3 regions of the Siphonobacter sp. genome follow, and region 3 is predicted to be linked to each of the others. Evidence: riboswitches for the same ligand, from Rfam matches in the RefSeq annotation. Region 3 holds a riboswitch; each other region holds the start of a gene.

Region 1 (2,203 bases), on a different contig from region 3:
TCGAAAATCTTCTCTACTTTCAAAGCGATGTCACCGTCGGACAGTCCTACTTTCGAGGTTCCGTAGGTGTTTACGTAGATACCGCAGGGCTCGGCTACACCAATGGCATAGGATACCTGAACGAGTACTTCATCCGCTACACCCGCTGCGACCAGGTTTTTGGCAATGTGACGCGTCGCGTAAGCTGCTGAACGGTCTACTTTCGAGGGATCTTTACCCGAGAAAGCTCCACCGCCGTGTGCACCTTTACCACCGTAGGTATCAACGATGATTTTACGGCCCGTCAGACCCGTATCCCCGTGGGGACCACCGATCACGAATTTACCCGTTGGGTTGATGTGGTACGTAATTTCGCCCTCGAATAGGCCACGTAATTCGGGCTTCAGACTGGCCTTTACGCGGGGAATGACAATGGCTACCACATCCTCGCGAATTTTGGCGAGCATGGTTTCATCGTCCGCGAAATCGTCGTGCTGGGTAGAAACGACAATCGTATCGATCCGCTGGGGAACGTTATCATCGTTGTACTCAATCGTCACCTGCGATTTGGCATCGGGACGAAGGTAGGGCATTAGCGAAAGTTCGTTGTTCCGGATGTCGCTCATCGTCTTTAGAATCTTGTGAGCTAAGTCCAGAGCTAAGGGCATGTAGTTGTCCGTTTCGCGGGTCGCGTAACCAAACATCATCCCCTGATCACCGGCACCCTGTTCTTCGGGGCTGGAACGATCCACACCCTGATTGATATCCGCAGACTGTTCGTGAATGGCCGAAAGAACACCGCAGGAATGAGCTTCGAACATGTATTCCGACTTCGTGTACCCAATCTTGCGAATCACGTCACGAGCAATGCTCTGTACGTCGAGGTACGTTGAAGACTTCACTTCACCCGCCAGAATAACCTGGCCCGTCGTTACCAGCGTTTCACAAGCTACTTTGGATTGGGGGTCGAAGGCTAAAAAATGATCAATGAGGGCATCTGAAATTTGGTCTGCCACTTTATCGGGGTGTCCTTCAGATACAGACTCAGAAGTGAACAAATAAGGCATGTTCTGTAAATTAGAATGATTTTGGGAGTTACGAATCCATGTAAACTTTTCGTAGTCCTCGGCCAAAGGAAGGAATTGAACGTTTTTGACTGTTGCTGAAATAGCTGATTACTAGCAACAAAGTCCGTATCGTCAAACCACCGTAGCGTTCTAGACTCGGTTGGTGCCCTAACTGGAGCCTCTGGATACTTTTGCAAAATTGTACATTCAGCGGAAATTCACCAAATATGTAGGCTTACCGTTTGAACATTTCCGAGATATTTCTCTTAAAAACGTCAAAAGCAGCCATCGTAAAGGGAATAACGGGTACTGAATACAGAACGCCCAGGTCTTCCCGAAGCGAAGTTTCCTCATCCAGAAAGCGAAAAATCAGGGGAGCGGGGTTCTTGCGGAACAAATCGGTAAAGACTGCTGCCGCTGAATACCGATTTTTCAGGAATACATTCAGGAGTACCTGATCATAAAAACGGTACTGAGCCGAGATGGGTCGGTTGGTTACCGGAGACTGCGAGAAGTTTTTTTCCAATTGACGCACCAACGCCTGCAGTCGCTTTTGCGTACGCGTAAACGTGTAACCCGTACTGGCCCGGGTGTATCCCCCGGCGGTTCCAATCCGGATGACGTGCGGCGAAGGTTGTTCGGGCATCGGCTCGTCACTCATGGGAATGATGCCCGTTTCTTCTTCCGTAATCTCGTAGGTTTCCAAACTGAAAAAATCCTTCAGATAAGCTCGCAACGCTTCGTCGTATTCGTTCGGTGTCAGTAGAGCAGGTGTGAAGAGCGTGAACTCAACGAGTGCTTCCGTCGCGGAAAAAGGCATGACGTATACAAACCGACATTCGTTCTTCTGTTCGATCCGGAAGTCCATCATGATCGGTGTTTCGGGATCGAATACCGGTTTTTCAGTACGAACTACCCAGCCCTTGAAATGCTGTAAGAGTTCCTGCCAGCGAGGGGCGGGTAGAGCAGCGGCTTCTTTGGTTAAGTTTCGAATGGCCTGCATGGGAGTCGTACTGTCGAAACACCACGCAGCCCGGTACTCACCCTTTGAAGTTTGCACCAGAGCCGAATCCTGCGAGGTTTCCACCGAATGCAGGTCCGCAAATAGATACTGAATGTTGGGATTACGGGAAAGATCAGCCCGTATCGAAGCGTAA
Region 2 (2,203 bases), on a different contig from region 3:
AAAACCAGGTACCACATTCATATACGGTTAATAAATGCTGTTTATTTGACTCATCCAGGCAAACAGCCTTGATTCCGCTGCAGATGTAGTTATCAACGTATTTTACTGGCGATTGGTATACTTTTGAACCGGGTTTAAATATTTCATTTCTTGAGCTTATGTATTCATTTCTTAATCTACCCTCTGAACCTTCATCTCCAGCGGGATATATATGAATAGAGGCCACTGTATATTTATCTGCCATTTGATGTTCATACACAACACCAATATTTGTATTTGCTTTATTAAAAGAATAAACCTCCGTTCTTGTTAAATTATCGAACTGGACCGGAAATATGGATTGGGTTGCTAGATGAACATACTCTCCTTTGGCTTTTAGTTGTTTAGGTTCTCTTCTATCTTGGCTAGGGCCTATGAGACTACTAAATAACATTAAACCTAACAAAAAATAGAAAAGAAAACCTTTCATAGTATGGGGTCTACTTCATGCAAGTAGCTTGCATTATGATTTTTAAAATTCGATTCCTATTTAATCAAGACCTAGCATTTACTTGCTTAATCAGTTATAAAATTAAGTAATGTTAGACGTCTTTTACAATGATAATTATTTTGTAATTAAATTATATGTATTTTTCAAATCCTTGAGCCAATGAGTTAGTACTTACTAACTAAGCTAGATCAGCTTCATTATTGGTAACTAGTTATTACATACGTTTATTAATTTCGATGCCCTTGTTCATAACATTCGCTACAAACCTAGTAATCAGTATCAGTAGGCTTCGTAAACTCCATTTTTCTATCCTGCGACAAAAGTCTTTATTAAGCTAAGCCCGTTGCTTTCTGCTTAGTAATGCACCAATACCTTACCAACCCCAATATCGAAATACAATCTATTCATAATCAATAGATTACTTCAAAATTATTTAATAATCTATAAATTCTATAGATTTTATTTGTTTCGTATTTTTTCTTACACGTATCTTTGCAACGTCTTCAATTACTACGGGTAGTTGGGGCTTATACAGAAAGGAGGAGAGACAGGCTCTGCGAATCCTTAGCAACTTTCCGACATGGAATCAGTGCTAACCTGCCTAACACATTAGGAACTATAAACCCAATACCGCATGGCACTCTCCCCGACTCGAAATCGACCGGCCTGCTTCATTCTTAGAAGCTAAGCATTGTTTCTCGTTTGGCACGAACGTGAGATTTCCGTCACGTCTGGTCGCTCCTGGATTCACCACGGGTTTGACCATTTCATCTGATCATTCACCTTCATCAGCTCTTGCATCGCATGTCTATTTATTTCGATAACTCCGCTACTACGTCTCTATCTCCAGCCGTTCTGGAAACGATTTTACCCTATTTCACGCAACATTTCGGAAATCCGTCTTCCAATCACCGGGCGGGGCGGGAAGCGAAACGCGTGATTCAGTCCAGTCGTCGTCAAATCGCTGATTTACTAGCCCTTTCTCCCGAAGAAATCATCTTCACTTCCGGGGGTACCGAAGCCGATAATTTTGCCCTCAAGAGCAGCATTCAGCAATATGGGATTCGTCACGTCCTGACCTCAAAAATTGAACATAAAGCCGTCTTGCTACCGCTACGGCAGTTAGAGCAGGCGGGTCAGATTCAGCTTGATTACGTTGCACTCGACGAGCAGGGACGGGTTTCAATTCCCGACCTGACCCGCTGGCTGGAAAAGCACCCCAAAGGACTCGTCAGCCTCATGCACGCCAATAACGAACTCGGTAACTTACTGAACCTGGAAGAAGTGGGTGCCTTAACCCAGCACTACGGTGCCTACTTTCATACCGACACCGTTCAGAGCCTGGGCAAAGTCCATGTAGCCCTGGACGCCGTTGATTTCGCCACGGCTTCGGCCCACAAATTTCGCGGTCCGAAAGGCGTTGGATTTCTGATCGCCCGTCGGGGGCATCGGCTACCGGCCTTGCTCAGCGGCGGCGGACAGGAAGGCGGCCAACGCGGGGGTACTGAAAACGTGCCGGGCATTGTGGGCCTGACCAAAGCATTGGAGCTGGCCATCACCCAGCAACAGCAGAACATCGCTAACCTGGATTCGCTGAAACGTCATTTTATTGGTGGTTTACGCGAACAGATTCCTGGTATTGCGTTCAATGGTCGATGTCAAAGCATCGACGAGACCTTACCCGGACTGATTAATGTCGCCTTCCCCATTCTG
Region 3 (2,203 bases):
GTCCTAGGGATACCCGCAATAGCCCCGGTGCTACCCCAGCACTAGCCTGTTCGGATTCCGAGAGTTGAGAGTGTGTCGTACTGGCGGGGTGAATGATCAGCGTTTTGGCGTCGCCTACATTAGCCACGTGACTAATGAGTTGTAAGTGGTTGACCAGACGATCCGCGACATCTTTTCCCGCTCGTAACTTGAAGGTCAGAACGCCCCCAAAGCCCCGAGTCAGGTACTTCTGAGCTAGCTCATGATAAGGACTGCTGGGTAGGCCAGGATAATTGACGTATTCAACGGCGGAATGGTTTTGTAACCATTGGGCTAGGGCCAGTGCATTGTCGTTGGTACGCTCGACTCGTAAGGAAAGCGTTTCAAGTCCCTGTAGTAGTAAAAAGCTATTAAAAGGTGCCTGAGCGGGTCCCCAATCACGTAAGCCTTCCACCCGAGCCCGGATGATAAACTGAATATTACCAAAGGGTCCTCCCAAACCGAAGACCTCGTTTAACACTAAGCCATGATAGCTGGGAGAAGGCTGTGTAAACTGCGGATACTTACCATTGCCCCAGTTATACGTACCACCGTCGACAATGACGCCACCCATGGTCGTTCCGTGACCCCCAATCCATTTGGTGGCCGAGCTAACGACAATATGGGCTCCGTGTTTGAGCGGTTGGGCAATGGCACCGCCCGCACCAAAGGTATTATCCACGATCAGAGGCAAATCGTACTTTTGTGCCAGGGCTGCGAAAGCTTCGAAATCCGGAATGTTAAATCCGGGATTGCCAATGGTTTCCAGGTACAAGAATTTGGTCTTCTCGTCGATGAGGCGTTCGAAGGATTCCACTTTGTCACCATCGGCAAAGCGGGCTTCTACACCAATATTTTTAAAGGAGTTTTTAAACTGATTGTAACTGCCACCGTAGAGGTAAGAAGTAGTAACAAAGTTGTCACCTACGGTCGTAATATTATTGATGGCTATAAACTGAGCGGCGTGTCCTGAGGCTACAGAAAGGGCCGCAACGCCTCCTTCCAGAGCGGCGATGCGTTTTTCAAACACATCGTGCGTCGGATTCATAATTCTGGTGTAGATATTTCCGAACTCTTGCAGACCAAAGAGCCGAGCACCGTGTTCAGAATCATTGAATTGATAGGCAGTGGTTTGATAGATGGGAACGGCTCGAGCGTTCGTAGTCGGATCAATCTGTTGCCCCGCGTGCAGCTGGAGCGTTTCAAAACGTAATTCAGACATGTTGTTGCAGAATTAATGCGTGAAAAGTAAATAAATAGGATTTAGAGTAAGCGTTGAATCCCAGCGTGTGGGTATTCTGTATGCAACCAACAACAAGAGAAGTAAGCCCTAGTAGGCTGAGTAGATGCCAGAAAAGGAACTAAAAGGTGGGGCCAAGATGCCGCCCCAGGCGATGGGGTAGTCCGTTGCATAAAGAGTGCTTCACTTATCTCTCCCTGAAGACCTTCTTCAAGGCAGGAATTAGCACCTTGTTCCTTTGAAATGGAATAGGTTGCCAGCGGTTCACAGAGCCCGTCTCTCCCCGCTTCTCGATAAGTCAACGCGTGCAAACGGCTGACTTTTCATCGCAAACTTACGCAAGGAATAAGCAATGTTAAAAGGAAGGCAGGATTTTTTGTCGACATACGCTTTATGGAGTTTACCGGTAGGTGTGGGAATCCTTTAGGTATGAACTATTTTTGCCCGGTAAGGCATTACCCCTTATAGATGACTAATTGCTAGCGTATGGAAAATCCCGTTCTCATTTTTGGAGCTAAAACCCTGGGTAAAACCGCCCTGGATATTTTTAATCGTAATCAAGTGCTCGTGTATGGCTTTTTGGACGATGATGAAACCACACACGGCACCGAAATCGGGGATATCTCCGTATTCGGTGCTACGGATAATGAAGGCTTTACGAAGCTCATTGGACAGAAATGCGAAGCATTCGTAGCGGTAGAAGATCGTACGGAACGTAAGAGTCTGGTTGAGTTTCTTCACGAAACGCAGCAGGTACAACCCGTGAATGCCGTACATCCATCCGCGATTATTTCCGAAGATGCTCACGTAGGTCACGGAAATCTTGTAGCTGCCGGAGTTATTCTTCAACCCTTTTCCAAGGTGAATAACCATTGTTTGGTACACGCTGGAGCCATTGTAGATACGGAAGCTGAACTTGAGGATTTCGTGCAAGTTGGTGCGGGG

Evidence for each region. A riboswitch is a leader RNA that binds a small molecule or an ion and turns the genes downstream of it on or off. The one in region 3 is predicted to bind S-adenosylmethionine.
Region 1: another riboswitch for S-adenosylmethionine. It lies ahead of metK (methionine adenosyltransferase); the one in region 3 lies ahead of ACOJTG_RS01420 (O-acetylhomoserine aminocarboxypropyltransferase/cysteine synthase family protein).
Region 2: another riboswitch for S-adenosylmethionine. It lies ahead of ACOJTG_RS08955 (cysteine desulfurase family protein); the one in region 3 lies ahead of ACOJTG_RS01420 (O-acetylhomoserine aminocarboxypropyltransferase/cysteine synthase family protein).

What each region holds. Positions count from the first base shown of each region.
Region 1 covers NZ_JBMDWJ010000284.1:6,302-8,504, reverse strand. Annotated here, with positions in the region: gene metK (methionine adenosyltransferase) at 1-1,046, opposite strand, end outside; SAM-I-IV-variant riboswitch at 1,121-1,240, opposite strand; gene ACOJTG_RS17740 (lycopene cyclase family protein) at 1,282-2,203, opposite strand, start outside.
Region 2 covers NZ_JBMDWJ010000152.1:467-2,669, reverse strand. Annotated here, with positions in the region: gene ACOJTG_RS08960 (hypothetical protein) at 1-469, opposite strand, end outside; SAM riboswitch class I at 1,015-1,115, shown strand; gene ACOJTG_RS08955 (cysteine desulfurase family protein) at 1,295-2,203, shown strand, end outside.
Region 3 covers NZ_JBMDWJ010000025.1:17,598-19,800, forward strand. Annotated here, with positions in the region: gene ACOJTG_RS01420 (O-acetylhomoserine aminocarboxypropyltransferase/cysteine synthase family protein) at 1-1,240, opposite strand, end outside; SAM riboswitch class I at 1,443-1,558, opposite strand; gene ACOJTG_RS01425 (acetyltransferase) at 1,745-2,203, shown strand, end outside.